One region of the Sphingopyxis sp. A083 genome, then DNA from elsewhere that is predicted to be linked to it. Evidence: predicted binding sites of a transcription regulator. Region 1 holds the regulator's gene; the other holds the start of a gene.

What was found. The regulator LexA, encoded in region 1, represses DNA repair genes until DNA is damaged. The targets are predictions, from matches to a motif close to GTTCCNCNCTTGTTCT.
Region 2: a site for LexA is predicted at 4,287-4,302, ahead of uvrA (excinuclease ABC subunit UvrA). Genes of this name have one in related genera too.

What each region holds. Positions count from the first base shown of each region.
Region 1 is NZ_LNSK01000013.1:35,971-43,798, reverse strand. It holds gene gltX (glutamate--tRNA ligase) at 1-185, opposite strand, end outside; gene ATE59_RS15890 (ComEC/Rec2 family competence protein) at 256-2,415, shown strand; gene lexA (transcriptional repressor LexA) at 2,369-3,052, opposite strand; gene ATE59_RS15880 (molybdopterin molybdotransferase MoeA) at 3,118-4,308, opposite strand; gene moaC (cyclic pyranopterin monophosphate synthase MoaC) at 4,305-4,778, opposite strand; gene ATE59_RS15870 (sensor histidine kinase) at 4,794-6,023, opposite strand; gene ATE59_RS15865 (hypothetical protein) at 6,500-6,913, shown strand; gene ATE59_RS15860 (fumarylacetoacetate hydrolase family protein) at 6,971-7,828, shown strand, end outside.
Region 2 is NZ_LNSK01000003.1:254,332-262,159, forward strand. It holds gene ATE59_RS08515 (hypothetical protein) at 1-488, shown strand, start outside; gene ATE59_RS08520 (hypothetical protein) at 529-1,206, opposite strand; gene uvrA (excinuclease ABC subunit UvrA) at 1,384-4,275, opposite strand; gene ATE59_RS08530 (M13 family metallopeptidase) at 4,510-6,585, shown strand; gene ATE59_RS08535 (hypothetical protein) at 6,692-7,075, shown strand; gene ATE59_RS08540 (UrcA family protein) at 7,376-7,717, shown strand; gene ATE59_RS08545 (LytR/AlgR family response regulator transcription factor) at 7,734-7,828, opposite strand, start outside.

The DNA of each region.
Region 1 (7,828 bases):
GTATCCTCGATCCGCAGCAGGAACTTGCCGCCGTGATGGCGCGCGAAAAGCCAGTTGAACAGCGCGGTCCGCGCGCCGCCGATGTGCAGATATCCCGTGGGGGAGGGGGCGAAGCGGGTGACGACGGCGGCGCCCGTCGCTTCGGGGGTCGCTTCTGCCAATTCGGTTTTGTTTTCGGTTGCCACTCTGGCCTCTTTCACTCAGGCTGCCGGCCGCGGAACAGGGACCGCGGCGGATTTCGGGGCTGCCCCTAGCATGGCGACAAGCACGCTTCAAACGCCCATTGCCGCGCGGACGCTTTCATGGTTCGGCGCTTTGCCGGCGGCGCTCGAGACGCGGCTGGAGGTCGAGTGCGAGCGGCTGCCGCTCTGGTTTCCTGTGGCCTTCGGCGCGGGGATCGCGCTGTGGTTCGCCTTGCCGACGATGGCGCAATGGATCGGGCTTCTTTGCGCCTTGACGGGGGGCATGGCCTTCGGCCTGGCAATCGGCTGGCAGACCCGCGTTGGCCGCGCCCTGACGATCGGTTGCGGGGTTGCCGCGGCAGGGCTGCTGCTGATCTGGGGCCGCGCGCTGTGGGTCGAGGCGCCGGTGCTCGCGCGGCCGGTGACGACCGAATTTTCGGCGCGGGTCGAAGCGGCCGAGCCTTTGCCGGCGCGCGCGCAATTGCGGCTTGTCGTGCGGCCGCTCGCGCGCCCCGATCTGCCGCCGCGCCTGCGGCTCACGCTGCGCGGCGACCAGCGGCGCCCAATTGTGCCGGGGACGATGATCGGCGTGCACGCGCGGCTGATGCCGCCGCCAACCGCGAGCCTGCCCGGCGGCTATGATTTTGCGCAGCGCGCCTGGTTCGATCGCATCGGCGCGGTCGGAACAGTGCTTGGCGATGTCATGCTGCCGTCAGGTGCCGAGCAGGCACGCCAGCCGCTGCGCGCGCGGCTGAGCGAGCATATCCATCGCCAGGTTGCGGGGTCGCCGGGCGGTGTCGCGTCGGCGCTGGTAACGGGCGATCGCGGCGCGATCACGCCCGAGGACGAGGAGGCGATGCGGCGCAGCGGGCTGGCGCATCTGCTGTCGATCAGCGGACTGCACGTCACTGCGGTGGTCGGCTTCGCGATGCTGCTCGCCATGCGATTGCTGGCGCTCAGCCCGCGGCTCGCGCTCGCAGGCTATGTGTTGCCGCTTGCCGCCGCCGCCGGGGCGCTCGCGGGCGGCGGCTATACGTGGTTGGCTGGCGCCGAGGTGCCGACGCTGCGGTCGTTGATCGCGGCGTTACTGGTCCTGGCGGCGATCCTGCTGGGGCGCGAGGCGATTACCCTGCGGCTCGTCGCTGCCGGCGCCCTGCTTGTGCTGCTATGGCGGCCCGAGGCGCTGGTCGGGCCGAGTTTCCAGCTCAGCTTCGCGGCGGTAACCGCGATCGTCGCGCTCCACGAAAGCCGCGCGATGCAGCGCTTCGTCGCGCGGCGCGAGGAGCCATTTGCCTTCCGCTTCGGGCGCGGCGTCGCCGGCCTGCTGATCACCGGCATCGTAGTCGAGGTCGCCTTGTCGCCGATCGCGCTGTTCCATTTCCACAAGGCGGGGCTTTACGGCGCGCTCGCCAATGTCCTCGCCATCCCGCTGACGACCTTCGTCATCATGCCGGCGGAGGCTTTGGCGCTGCTGTTCGACGCGGTGGGGGCGGGGGCGCCCTTCTGGTGGGTGGCCGATCATGCGCTGCGCTTGCTCATCGGGCTCGCGCATCATGTCGCCGCGGCGCCCGGCGCCGTCACCACCTTGCCCGTTTTTCCGCCATGGGCTTTCGGGGTCGCGATGGCGGGCGGGTTGTGGATATTGCTGTGGCGCAGCGGGTGGCGCTGGGCAGGCGCCGTGCCGCTGGTAGCGGGAATGGCGGTGCTGCTCGCACAGCCGCGCCCCGACCTGCTCGTGACCGGCGACGGGCGGCATATCGCAGCCGCCGTGCCGGGCGGCGGCTATGCCATGCTGCGCGATCGTGCCGGCGATTTCGTACGCGACGCGATGGCCGAAGCGGCGGGGATCGACACGCCGCTCGTCGCGCTTGGCGATCTCGACCATGTCGACTGCAATCGCGATTTCTGTCGCTGGACACAGGGCAGGGGCGATGCGCCGCGCGTCATCCTCGCCGCGCATGGGCGCGACCGGATCGCGGGTGAGGAGATGGCGGCCGCCTGCGCCGCCGCCGATGTGGTCATCAGCGAACGCTGGCTACCGCGCGAATGCGTCGCGCGCTGGCTGACGATCGACCGCGACACGCTGGAACAAAGCGGCGGCCTTGCGTTCTATCTGGGCGCGAAGCCGCGGCTCGTTTCGGCGCTGCGCGCGGGCGATGCGCATCCTTGGCGCCGCCCGCACCAGCTTAGTGGTAACGACGAAGCAGTCCCGACAGCCGACCTTGCACCATGACGCGATCGGCTTCGTAGCGCTGGGGTTCATAGGCGCTGTTGGCGGGATCGAGGCGCACCATCCGGCCTTCGCGATGGAAATATTTGAGCGTTGCGTCCTGTCCATCGACGAGCGCGACGACGATATCACCCTCGCGCGCGGTACTCGCCTTCTGGATCAGCGCATAATCGCCGTCGAAAATCCCCGCCTCGACCATCGAGTCGCCCGATACTTCGAGCGCATAATGTTCGCCCGCGCCGAGCAACGCGGCGGGAACGGCGAGCCGGTTATAATCCTCGAACGCCTCGATCGGGACGCCCGCGGCAATCTTGCCGTGCAGCGGCACTTCGATAATGTCGTTCGCGGCGATGGGCTTCAGCGCCGGTGCGGGCTTGCGCAGCGGTACCACATTGTCACTGTCGCTCCGCGTTTTGGGCTTGGCCGCGTCGGGCAGCTTCAACACTTCGAGCGCGCGCGCACGATTGGGCAGGCGGCGCAGGAAGCCGCGTTCTTCGAGCGCGCTGATCAGCCGGTGGATGCCCGATTTCGACTTGAGGCCCAGCGCCTCCTTCATTTCCTCGAACGACGGCGAGATGCCGCTGGCGTCGAGCCGTTCCTGGATGAAGTGGAGCAGTTCATGCTGCTTCGCGGTCAACATCGGTCGTTCTCCATGATGGCGTTGCCGGACATAAGGGGAACGATAGTGGAACAGACCGGAACTTGTCAAGCGATCGCGATATAGTTTGCAAGCGCGCCTGCCGTGCAGGGCGCCGCGCCGATATCGCGGACGATCAGCGCGTTCGCCGCGATCAGCGGTTGCGTCTGACCGCTGTCCTGTCCGTCGCAGGGGGTGAGCAGTCCCTTTTCGAGGCGCGCGCGCAAATAATCGCGCCGCGTCCCGCCGGTACCGAGTGGCACCGCGAGCGGGGCCTGGCCGACCTCCGGAAACGGCGCGGCCGCCCCGGCAAGGTAGCGGACGAGCGGCAGCAGAAAGAGCGTCGCGGTCACGAACGCCGAGGACGGATTGCCCGGCAGGCCGAGCAGGATCGCGTCGCCGATCCGGCCGGCGATCAGCGGCTTGCCGGGGCGCATCGCGATCTTCCAGAAATCGAGCTGCCCGCCCGCATCGTCAAGCGCGCCGCGGACATGGTCGTGATCGCCCACCGACGCGCCGCCAACGGTAACGATGACATCGTGCCGCCGCGCCATATCGCCCAATATGTTGGCGAGAACGCCGCGGTCGTCGCGCGCGCGCAGCGGCAGCGTGACGTCGGCGGGTTCGGCGGCGAGCATCGCGGCGAGCATCGTGCCGTTGCTGTCGGGTATCTGGCCGGGCGCGAGCGCACGCCCGGGCGCGACCAGTTCGTCGCCTGTCGTCAGGATCGCGACGCGCGGGCGCCCCCCGACAATCAGCTCGCCCGCGCCGCCCATGATAGCGGCGGCGAGCGCCCCGGGAGCGAGGCGACATCCCGCCGTGAGCAAATGCGCGCCCGCTGCAAAATCGCTTGCCCGGGCGCGGACATGGCGTCCACGCGACGCGGGGCGATCGCCGGTGAGCGTCAGGCGCGCGCCGTCGGCGGTGACATCTTCCTGAACCACCACCGTATCTGCATTGTCGGGCAGCATCGCGCCGGTGAAGATGCGGATCGCTTCGCCGGGGCCGAGCGCGTGGGCGGGCGCGGTGCCGGCGGCGACTTCGCCGGCGATCGTCCACGGGCCGGGCATATCGGCAAAGCGGATCGCATAGCCGTCCATCGCCGACAGCGCCGCCGCGGGCTGGTCGCGCCCGGCGACGACGTCCTGCGCAAGGTAGCGCCCGGCGCATTGCGCCACGCCGATATTGTCGGCGCCGAGCGGCGGCTTCAGCGCCAGCAGCCGCGCCTGGGCCTCCTCGACCGCGAGCAGCGCGCTCATGCGGCGCGCCAGTCGCCCGACCGGCCGCCGCTCTTTTCGAGCAGGCGGATATCGCCGAGCACCATCGCGCGGTCGAGCGCCTTCGCCATGTCGTAGAGCGTCAGCAATGCGACGGACGCGGCGGTTAGCGCCTCCATCTCGACCCCCGTCGGCCCGGTCGTCGCGGCGGTCGCGCGGACCGAAATGCCGTCGGCTTCCCAGTCGAATTCGACCGCGACGCTGGTCAACGCCAGCGGGTGGCAAAGCGGGATCAGCTCGGCGGTACGCTTGGCCGCCATGATCCCGGCGATGCGCGCGGTCGACAGCACATCGCCCTTGGGCGCGTTGCCGGCGCGGATCGCGGCGAGCGCTTCGGGCGCCATCGCGATGCGACCGCTGGCGACGGCGCGCCGACCGGTCGCGGCCTTCGCGCCGACATCGACCATATGCGCCGCGCCGCTTTCGTCGAGATGTGTTGGTCGGTTCGTCATCGATGCGGTCCTTTGTCAGTGCGCTTCGGACAGCGGAAAGGACACGGACACGCGTGTGCCCTTACCGACTTCGCTTTGAATATCGAGCTGGCCGTTATGCCGTTCGCTGATGTGCTTGACGATCGCCAGCCCCAGCCCGGTGCCGCCGACCGAGCGGCTGCGTGCTTCGTCTACGCGGTAGAAGCGTTCGGTGAGGCGCGGGAGGTGATCGGGCGCGATGCCTTCGCCTTCGTCCTGGACCGCCAAACGGACGCGGCGGCCCTCGCGCGTCAGTTCGACCGTCACCGGGGTGCCGGGGCGGCCGTATTTCATCGCGTTGGAGACGATATTGTGGACGAGTTGGCCGAGCTGCGCCGCGTCGCCCAGCACCGGCTGCGCTGCATCGCCGAGGCGATCGGCAATGTCCTGCGGCCGCGCCTCTGCACTGTCCTTCATCTGCGCAAGCGTATGGCGGACGATGGCGGCGAAATCGACCGGGGTGGTCGGGCGGCGGAAGCGATCGGCTTCGACGCGCGAGATCGACAGCAGGTCGATGACAAGCTGCTGCATCCGCCGCGCCTCGCGCTCGATGATCGCGAGGAAACGGTTGCGCGTCGGCGCATCGGCCTCGTCGTTCATGTCTTGCAATGTCTCGACATAACCGAGGATCGCGGCAAGCGGCGTGCGCAGTTCGTGACTGGCGTTGGCGACGAAATCGGACCGCATGCGGTCGGCGGCATCGATCGCCGAGCGGTCGGACAAAAAGATGATGCGGCCGCCGTGCGACAGCGTCGCGATCCGCATCGTCCAGCGCTGGCCGGGCCGCGGATAGTCGGCGAGATCGACGGTCATCGCGCCCGTGTCGACGTCGCCTGCCGACAGCCATTCGGCCGCCACCGGATGGCGGATCGCGGTGCGGATGTCGGCGCCGACGATGTGGCGTCCGAGCAGGCGAACCGCTGCATCGTTGGCGATGGCGACGACATTGTCGATTACCCCCAGCACCGGTTCGCGCTCCTGATCGGCCCAGCGGGTGAAATCGGGATGGCGCAGCAGCAGCGGCGGTTCGACGGGGACGGGAGAGGCGACGGCAGGCGGCGCGGCGGCAGGCGGCGGCTGCGCGCCATAGACGATGACCGCGCCGAGCGCTCCGGCGAGCGCAAGGATCGCGATCGAGGCGAGGTCGCCGCCGACAAGCGCCGCGAAAATCGCCGCGACGGCGACAAGCGTCAGCGCCGCAACCAGGCTGGACAGGCGGTCGAACATCGACGCTGCGCCTCGCACGAAGCGGCGCGGCGCGCAAGGCGCTTCGCGGGGAGAGTCGGGGGGAGCCGGGAAGGCGGGCGTTCAGCCAACCGCTTTGTGCTCCCCGGCGAAGGCCGGGGCCCAGGCCTTTACAGCACCAACGTCGGCGTTCGACGCTCTGGATCCCGGCCTTCGCCGGGGAACACAATATCGACGCTGGATTACTACCTGTTCGTCATCCCGGACTTGATCCGGGATCCATTGTTCCAACGCTGGGTGAATGGATCCCGGATCAAGTCCGGGATGACGAAGGAGAATATCCTCTCTGTCGCGCAGCCACAACAAGGATCGAATGGCAAACATCGGTCGCCAGCGATTCTTCGGATCCGTCCGCACGACCTTAACGCCTTTGCGCAGCCTGTCCCAAAGCGGGAAGGGCGCGGGAGGCGGCCGGTCTTTTGCTTTTCCTAAAGGCTTCACTGGTTTAATGCGCGGCCATGGAAGACAGCGACATCCCGACCGAAGCGCCCGCGACCGGCGACGAAGCCGTTCCCTCGCGGCGCAAGATGCTCGCGCTCGGCGCGGTCGGCGTGTCGGCGGCGCTGACCATCCGCCCCGCCTTTGCACAGACCGCGGTATCGGTGATGAACTGCCAGATTCCGGTGCCCGACGCATCGGCCGCCGGCCGCTACATCGACGCGGCGGGCAAGCTTGTCCCGCCGGGGACCCAGGGGGCGTTTCCGGGCGCGCCGCGGCCGTTCACCGGCGAGGAAGTGAAGCGCGCCTTTCGCGGCCAGACGCTGCCGGGCACCAGCTACAACCAGTCGCAGGCCTATCTGCAATATATCCGGCGCTTGCAGGCGGGGCAGAGCGGCTTTACCTGTTTCGCATCCATCCAGATGCCGCGCTGATCGTCGCTCCCCCCTTTGCGATGATGGTTCGCCGGCATCGCAGACAAAGGGACAGATGTGAAACTAGCTTCGCTGAAAGCCGGGCGCGACGGCCGGCTCGTCGTCGTTTCGGACGACCTCGCCTGGTATGCCGATGCGACCCATATCGCGCCGACGCTGCAGGCGGCGCTTGACGACTGGGCGGAAACGGCGCCGCGGCTGAAGGCGCTTGCCGAAGATATCAATCACGAGGCGATCCCGCGCGAGCGCTTTCACGAGCGCGACGCTGCATCGCCGCTGCCGCGCGCCTATCAATGGGCCGATGGCAGCGCCTACGTGAACCATGTCGCGCTGGTGCGGCAGGCGCGCGGCGCCGAAATGCCCGAAAGTTTCTGGCACGATCCGCTGATGTATCAGGGCGGCAGCGATGCCTTTCTGGCGCCGCGCGATCCGATCCCGCTCAGCGATCCGGCGTGGGGCTGCGACATGGAGGCCGAGGTGGTGGTCGTCACCGGCGACGTGCCCATGGGCGTCGATGCCGAAACGGCGCGGAGCCACATTCTGCTCGTCGGCCTGACCAACGACGTGTCGCTGCGCGGGCTGATCCCTGGCGAACTGGCCAAGGGCTTCGGCTTTTTTCAGTCGAAGCCGTCGAGTGCGATGTCGCCGGTGTTCGTTACACCCGACGCGCTCGGCGACCGGTGGCAGGACGGCAAGCTGCACGGCACGCTGTGCGTCGATCTCAACGGCCAGCCGCTCGGCCGCGCCGATGCCGGCGTCGACATGACCTTCGACTTCGGCCAGCTGATCGCCCATGCCGCGAAAACGCGCGACCTGCGCGCGGGGACGATCATCGGATCGGGGACGGTGTCGAACCGCGACGCCGATGGCGGACCCGGCAAACCGATCGGCGAGGGCGGGCTCGGCTACAGCTGT
Region 2 (7,828 bases), on a different contig from region 1:
GGCTGGGCGGGCTGGCGCGCGCGCTCAAGGCCAGCCACCGCGTCCGCATCGGCTGGCCGACCGCGCTGCTCGGCCTGTTCGTGTCGTGCGATGTGGTGACCTTCTGGATGTACGGATGGACCCTGCGCGAGCTGTTGCCGCTGAACTGGCCGGTCCTGTTCGGCGGCTTCGTCGTCACCGCGGTCTATTTCGTCGCGGCGAGCCTGGTCTTTCCCGACGATCCGGAGGCGTGGGACGACCTCAACGCCCATTTCGACAAACAGCGGCGGCTGGTGATCGGCGGCGTGTTGCTGGCCAATATCGCGCTGGTCGCCGTCACCTGGGCCTTTGTCGGACTCCCCAGGGCGGGCACCGTGCGTGCCTTCATCCTTGCATGGTCCTTCTTCCCCGTCGCCGCGCTCGCGATCGCGGCAAAGGACCGCCGCATCGTCGTCGCCTGCCTGATCTGGCTCCTCGCGCTCTATCCGCTGTCGGCGGTGTGGCATTGAGCTGAGGGGATCTCCCGCCGCCACCGATGGGCGGCGATGGTCAGTTGACGGTCACCCATGCGCCGTTTTCGCGCCGGTACAGTCGCGGCGATACCGAGCGGCTGGCGTCGGCATATTGCGCTTCGACAAAGCCGGGCAGCATCGCGCGGACGTCGGCGGCCGCCCCGTCGGCGACGATGATCACATTGTCCGACGGAACCGCGACGATCAACTGGCCGCCCAGCGCGCGGTCGAGCGCGTCCCAGCCGTCGGCTAGCATCAGGCTGGCGAGATAATCGGTCTGGGGAATGCGCACCGCGCCGCCCGCCACCGCCTCTTTCGGCGGCAGCGTCGGCAGCACCGCGAGCACCTGTTGCCGCGCGAGCGCCTGCACCGCTTCGGCGGTCAAATGATATCGCGTCAGGTCGCGGACCATCCACATGCTGTTCGTGCTTCCCCGGTCGGCAACCACGATCATTTCCAGACCCTCGGCAAGGGGCGCCGCAAAAACGCTGTCGTCACTTGTGGCGCCGCGTTCGCTGAGAATCTGGTTGCGCCTTGCCGCGGTCCCCGCTTCGCGGACTACCAGCCGCAGGCTGCGCAGCTCCTGCTCCGCGGTGATCGCGGCGGGGTGTTCGGATTCGCTGTTCGGCGCACCGGCCTGCGCCGGCGCTGCGACGCCTGAAAGACCCGCGAAAACCGCCGCGACCTTGCCGAAAATCGATTTGCCGCCCGCCATCGCCGGTCCCGCCTCCTTCACCGATCAGGGGAGCGATCAGCCTTAGGGATGGCCGCCAACCGCCGGAACGGCAGAAATGTCCTGGTGCACCGGTGTAGCTGGCACTCCGCTACTCACTTTCCTTACCCCGGACCTGTCCGGGATGACGCGAAAGGGTGAGGGGACGGGTGCTGCGCCCTATCGTTCCAGCAACGGCGCCAGATATTGGCCGGTGAAGCTGCGCGGTTCCTTCACCACCTGTTCGGGCGTGCCGGCCGCGACGATCTCGCCGCCCTTGACCCCGCCTTCGGGGCCCAGGTCGACGATCCAGTCGGCGGTCTTGATAACGTCGAGGTTATGCTCGATCACCACCACGCTGTTGCCCTGATCGACCAGCGCCTGCAGCACTTCGAGCAGCTTGCGCACATCCTCGAAATGGAGGCCGGTGGTCGGTTCGTCGAGGATATAGAGCGTCTGTCCGGTCGAGCGGCGCGATAGCTCCTTCGCCAGCTTCACCCGCTGCGCCTCGCCGCCCGACAGCGTCGTCGCCTGCTGCCCGACCTTGATATAGCCGAGGCCGACGCGGACGAGCATTTCCATCTTGTCGCGGATCGCGGGCACCGCCTTGAAGAACTCCGCCGCATCCTCGACCGTCATGTCGAGCACGTCGGCGATGCTCATCCCCTTGAACTTCACTTCCAGCGTTTCGCGGTTGTAGCGTTTGCCGTGGCACGTCTCGCACGTCACATAGACGTCGGGCAGGAAGTGCATCTCGATCTTGATCAGCCCGTCGCCGGTGCAGGTTTCGCAGCGCCCGCCCTTGACGTTGAAGCTGAAGCGGCCGGGCTTGTAACCGCGCGCCTGCGCCTCGGGCAGCCCCGCGAACCAGTCGCGGATCGTCGTGAAGGCGCCGGTGTACGTCGCGGGGTTCGAGCGCGGGGTGCGGCCGATCGGCGACTGGTCGATGTCGATCACCTTGTCGCAATGCTCAAGGCCGGTCAGGCTGTCGTGCGGCCCGGCGACGAGCCGCGCGCCGTTGAGCGTGCGCGCCGCGCTGGCGTAGAGCGTGTCGATGACGAGGCTCGACTTGCCCGATCCCGACAGGCCGGTGACGCAGGTGAAGGTGCCGAGCGGGATCGTCGCGGTGACATTCTGGAGGTTGTTGGCGCGCGCGCCCTTCAGCACCAGGTCGAACCCGTTGCCGGGGCGACGGTGCGTCGGCACCTCGATCTTCTTCGCGCCGGTGAGGTAGGCTGCGGTCAGGCTCTTCTTGTTCGCCAGCACCTGCTTCAGCGTGCCTTCGGCGACGATTTCGCCGCCATGGACGCCCGCGCCGGGGCCCATGTCGACGACATAATCGGCGTGGCGGATCGCATCCTCGTCATGTTCGACGACGATCACCGTGTTGCCGAGGTCGCGGAGGCGCTTCAGGGTCGCGAGCAGCCGGTCGTTATCGCGCTGGTGCAGGCCGATGCTCGGTTCGTCGAGGACGTAGAGGACGCCCGACAGGCCGCTGCCGATCTGGCTGGCGAGGCGGATGCGCTGGCTCTCGCCGCCGCTCAATGTGCCGCTGGTGCGGTTGAGGTTGAGATAGTCGAGCCCGACATTGTTGAGGAAGCCGAGCCGTTCGTTGATCTCCTTCAAAATCGCCTTGGCGATCTGGCGCTGCTGGTCGTTCAGCTTCTCCTCGAGCGTGCTGAACCACCCCAGCGCGTCGGCGACCGAGCGCTGCGCCGACATGCTGATATTCTCGCCTGCGATCTTCACCGCCAACGGCTCCGGACGCAGGCGCGCGCCGTGGCACGTCTCGCACGGCTGCGCGGTCTGGTACTTTCCCAGCTCCTCGCGCATCCATGCGCTTTCGGTCTGCAACATCCGCCGGTTGAGGTTGCCGATCACGCCCTCGAACGCTTTGTGCGTCGTATAGGTGCGCCGGCCGTCCTTGAAGGTCAGTTCGACCGGTTTGCCGCCGCTGCCGTAAAGGATGATGAGCTGCACCTCGCCGGGTAGATCCTGCCACGGCGTGTCGAGCCCGAAACCATAGGCTTTGCCCAGGCTTTCGAGCACCTGCATATAATAGGGCGAGGGCGGGTTCGATTTCGCCCATGGGACGACGGCGCCTTTTTTCAGGCTGAGCGCATGGTTGGGCACGACCAGCTCGGGGTCGAATTCCAGCCGCTCGCCCAGCCCGTCGCACGCCGGGCAGGCGCCCTGCGGCGCGTTGAAGCTGAACAGCCGCGGTTCGATCTCGGCGATCGTGAAGCCCGAAACGGGGCAGGAAAATTTTTCGGAAAAGATGATGCGATTGGCCGGGATGCCGGCGCCTTTCATGGCGCCGCCGACGTCGCCGTCGCGCCCCGGAACCTCGCCATCGGCAAGGTCGACATAGGCAAGCCCTTCGGCAAGTTTCAGCGCCGTCTCGAAACTGTCCGCAAGCCGCGTCGCGATCCCCTCGCGCACGACGATGCGATCGACCACGACCTCGATGTCATGCTTGTATTTCTTGTCGAGCGCCGGTGCGTCCTCGATCTCGTAAAATTCGCCGTCGATGCGGACGCGGGTGAAGCCGTCCTTCTGCCACTGCGCGAGTTCCTTCTTATATTCGCCCTTGCGCCCGCGCACGACGGGCGCGAGCAGATAGGCGCGCGTTCCTTCGGGCAGGTCCATCACCCGGTCGACCATCTGGCTGACCGTCTGCGCCGAAATCGGCTCGCCGGTCGCGGGCGAATAAGGAATGCCGACACGCGCCCAGAGCAGGCGCATATAGTCGTAGATTTCGGTGACGGTGGCCACCGTCGAGCGCGGGTTGCGGCTCGTCGTCTTCTGTTCGATGCTAATCGCCGGCGACAGCCCGTCGATATGTTCGACGTCGGGCTTCTGCATCATTTCCAGGAACTGGCGCGCATAGGCCGACAGGCTCTCGACATAGCGCCGCTGACCCTCGGCATAGATGGTGTCGAAGGCGAGGCTCGACTTGCCACTGCCCGACAGACCGGTGATGACGATCAGCGCATCGCGTGGCAGATCGACGTCGACGCCCTTCAGATTATGCTCGCGCGCGCCGCGCACCGAAATATGGGTGAGACTCATGGGGTGGGTATGTTCCAGATTTGTTCCGGCCGCGCAAGAGGGCGCCGCTCGCTCGAACGCCTAGATAGGAAGCGGCTGCTTTGCGCGCAACGGGGCGGCGATTCCACCAACCAACCAGTGCGTTCGACCAGCGGCCTGCATCTTGCTTGACCTGCGATGGGCGCGGGCGGACAAGTCGCCATGGCCTGCGGCGGATCGGCCCTTGAACCGTGCGCGGGGGTAGGAGACTGGGGAATGAAGATGTTTTTGGGCGGCACTGCTGCCGTCGCTATCGCCGCCGCGCTGATCGCAGCACCTGTTCTGGCCCGTAATCCGGGTGCCGGCGCCCCCTTGGTCGCCGCGACTGATGCTGCGGCCGGCGCCGAAGATGGCTCGCTCAAGCCGCTGACCTTCGGAAGCTGGGGCGTCGATCTGAACGCACGCGACCCGTCGGTAAAGCCGGGCGACGATTTCGACAAATATGCCAATGGCGCCTGGTTCGCGCGCACCGAAATTCCGGCCGATCAGGCGTCGGCCGGCGTCGATTACGATGTCTATAATCTGACGCAGCGTCAGCTTCGCCAGCTCGTCACCGGCGCACCCGCGACCAGTCAGGTCGGCGGGCTTTATCAAAGCTTCATGAACGAAAAGCGCGTTGCACAACTCGGCACCAAGCCGCTGATGGCGGATATCGCCGCCGTCGCGGCGATCAAGGACAAGAGCGAGATGGCGCGCTTCATGGGCGCGTCGCAGGGAAGCTTCGGCGCCTCGATCGTCGGTGGCGGTCCCTATGCCGATCCCGACACGCCGACCGTCAACGTCCTGTGGCTCGGGCAGGGCGGGATCGGGCTTCCCGACCGCGATTATTATCTGAACGACAGCTTCAAGCCGCAGCGCGAGGCCTATCGCGCCTATATCGCGCGGACGATGAAGATGATCGGTAACCCCGATCCCGAAAAGGCCGCCGATGCGGTGCTGGCGTTCGAGACCGAGATCGCCAAGGTGAGCTGGGCGATCGCCGAGCGCCGCGATCTGGGCAAGATCAACAACCCGATGTCGTCGGAGGCGCTGGCCGCCTATGCGCCCGGGCTCGACTGGAGCGCCTGGTTCGCGGGCGCCGAAATTCCGGCGCAGAAGCGCATCATCGTCAACGAAAATACCGCGATCCGCGACATCGCCGCGCTCTATGGCAAGACGCCGCTCGACACGCTGAAGCTGTGGCAGGAATTCCATGTCGCCGACAATGCGGCCAATTATCTGTCCGATGACTGGGTCGACAGCCGCTTCGAATTCTCGAAGGCGCTGAGCGGCGTGACCGAGATGCGGCCGCGCTGGAAGCGCGGGCTGCGCCTTGTCGATAGCAGCCTGGGCGAGCTGGTCGGCGAGGAATATGCGAAGCAATATTTCCCGCCGAGTGCCAAGGCGAAGATGGAAACGCTCGTCGCCAATCTGAAGCTGGCGATGGGCGACCGCATCCGCGGCAACAGCTGGATGGCGCCCGCCACCAAGGAAGCGGCGCTTGCCAAGCTGGGCAAGATGGACGTGATGGTCGGCTATCCCGACAAGTGGCGCGATTATTCGGGGCTCAAGATCGATCTCGCCGATCTCTACGGCAATGTGAAGCGCAGCGCGGCGTTCGAATATGCCTATCAGCTCGCCGACCTCGACAAGCCGGTCGACCGCAAGAAATGGTCGATGAACCCGCAGGAAGTGAATGCCTATAACGGCGGACTCGAAAACAAGATCGTTTTCCCCGCCGGTATCTTGCAGGCCCCCTATTTCAGTGAGACGGTCGACGATGCGGTCAACTATGGCGCGATCGGCGCGGTGATCGGCCATGAAATCACCCATGGCTTCGACGATCAGGGCCGCAAGATCGACGCGAGCGGCGCCGTGCGCGACTGGTGGACCAAGGAAGATGCCGCGCGCTTCGATGCGCAGGCCAAGGGCTTCGGCGCGCAATATGCGACCTATGAAGCGGCACCGGGTGCTTTCATCAATCCCGATCTGACGATGGGCGAGAATCTCGCCGACCTTGCCGGGCTCGAGGTCGCCTATGACGCTTATCACCGGTCGCTGAACGGCAAGGAAGCGCCGGTGATCGACGGGTTGACCGGCGACCAGCGCTTCTTCCTGGCCTTTGCGCAGGCGTGGCGTGACAAGGCGCGCGAGGATGCGACCAAACAGCAGGTGGCGAGCGACCCCCACAGCCCCGCGCGCTGGCGCATCATCGGTCCGCTGCGCAACGTCGATGCCTGGTACAAGGCGTTCAACGTCGCACCGGGGGCCAAATATTATCTGAAGCCCGAGGATCGCACGCGCATCTGGTAAACCGGTGGCGCCCTTTTATCCCCTCCGCGCAATGCCGCTGGTCGCGGAACGCAACTTGCGGCAAAGCGTTGGACGGGCAGGGTGCTCGGTTTAAGGAGATTTCTCGATGACCAGATCGATTTTTGCCGCCGCGGTCGTCGCGGCGCTGATGAGTTCGGCGCCGGCGATGGCTCAGAAGCTGCCTGACGGCACGACCGCTCAGGAACGCGCGGATACCGCGAAGCTGAATGCCGAGCAGCTTGCGAAGGCGGATGCCGAAACCGCGCGCTATCAGCAGAGCGTTTCGCAATATGAGCAGCAAAAGGCTGCGATTGCCGAGCAGACGGCCGCGGCGCAGGCAAAATATGCCGATGAAACCGCCGCTTATGAAGCGGAAAAGGCTCGCGTCGCGGCGATGGCCGCCGAAGAACGCCAAAAGTGGGAAGCCGATGTCGCGGCCTGCAAGGCGGGCGACACCAGCCGCTGTGCCAAGCCGCAGCCCAAGGAATAGTGCTGCCAATCGGCACGCGATCCCGTGAGATTAAAGGGGCTCCGACGACAAGTCGGGGCCCCTTTTTATTGGCGCGCTTCCGTTCGTCCGTTGGTCGCCCTTTGTAGGCGCTTCATCTTTCAATCGACTCGTCGCTGGGGCTGATCGAAGCGCGTATGAATGGCGCAGAAAATTGGCGCATTCCGTGGGTTGCGGGATGCGAGGCGACCAGACTTCCCCGGTTACGGCGCAGCGTGTCCCGCATCCCATAACGGATGAGAGGACTCCCCCATGTCACACCGTATTGCCAAATATTTGCTCATGACAGGCGCCGCTGCATTGTCGGCAGGCGCCGCCGCCCCGGTCGCGACTGCCGCCGAGGCGCGCGTCGCGGATACCGATGATGCGCCGACGGTCATCGTGCCGTACGGCGATCTCAATCTGAGCAGCGTCAAGGGCCGCGCTCGGCTGGAAACGCGCGTACGCATCGCCATTCGCGGCATGTGTCGTACCGATCCCCGAGCGACCCTGTCTCAGCGGGCGCAGGAACGCGACTGCATTGCCCATGCGCGTCGCAGCGCCGAACCGCAGATGGCGGCGTTGTTCGGTGGCAGCGATATGAAATTGGCACTTGAACGTCCGGCGGAGGTTGCCGTCCGCTAACCGGCGGTAGAGGCGGTCATGCGCCGTGCATGATCGCCTTTACGTCGTGCAGGTAAGTGCGACCGATCCGGTGCTGTCCGCCTTCGCCCAAGTCCACGCTCCACGCCCCGT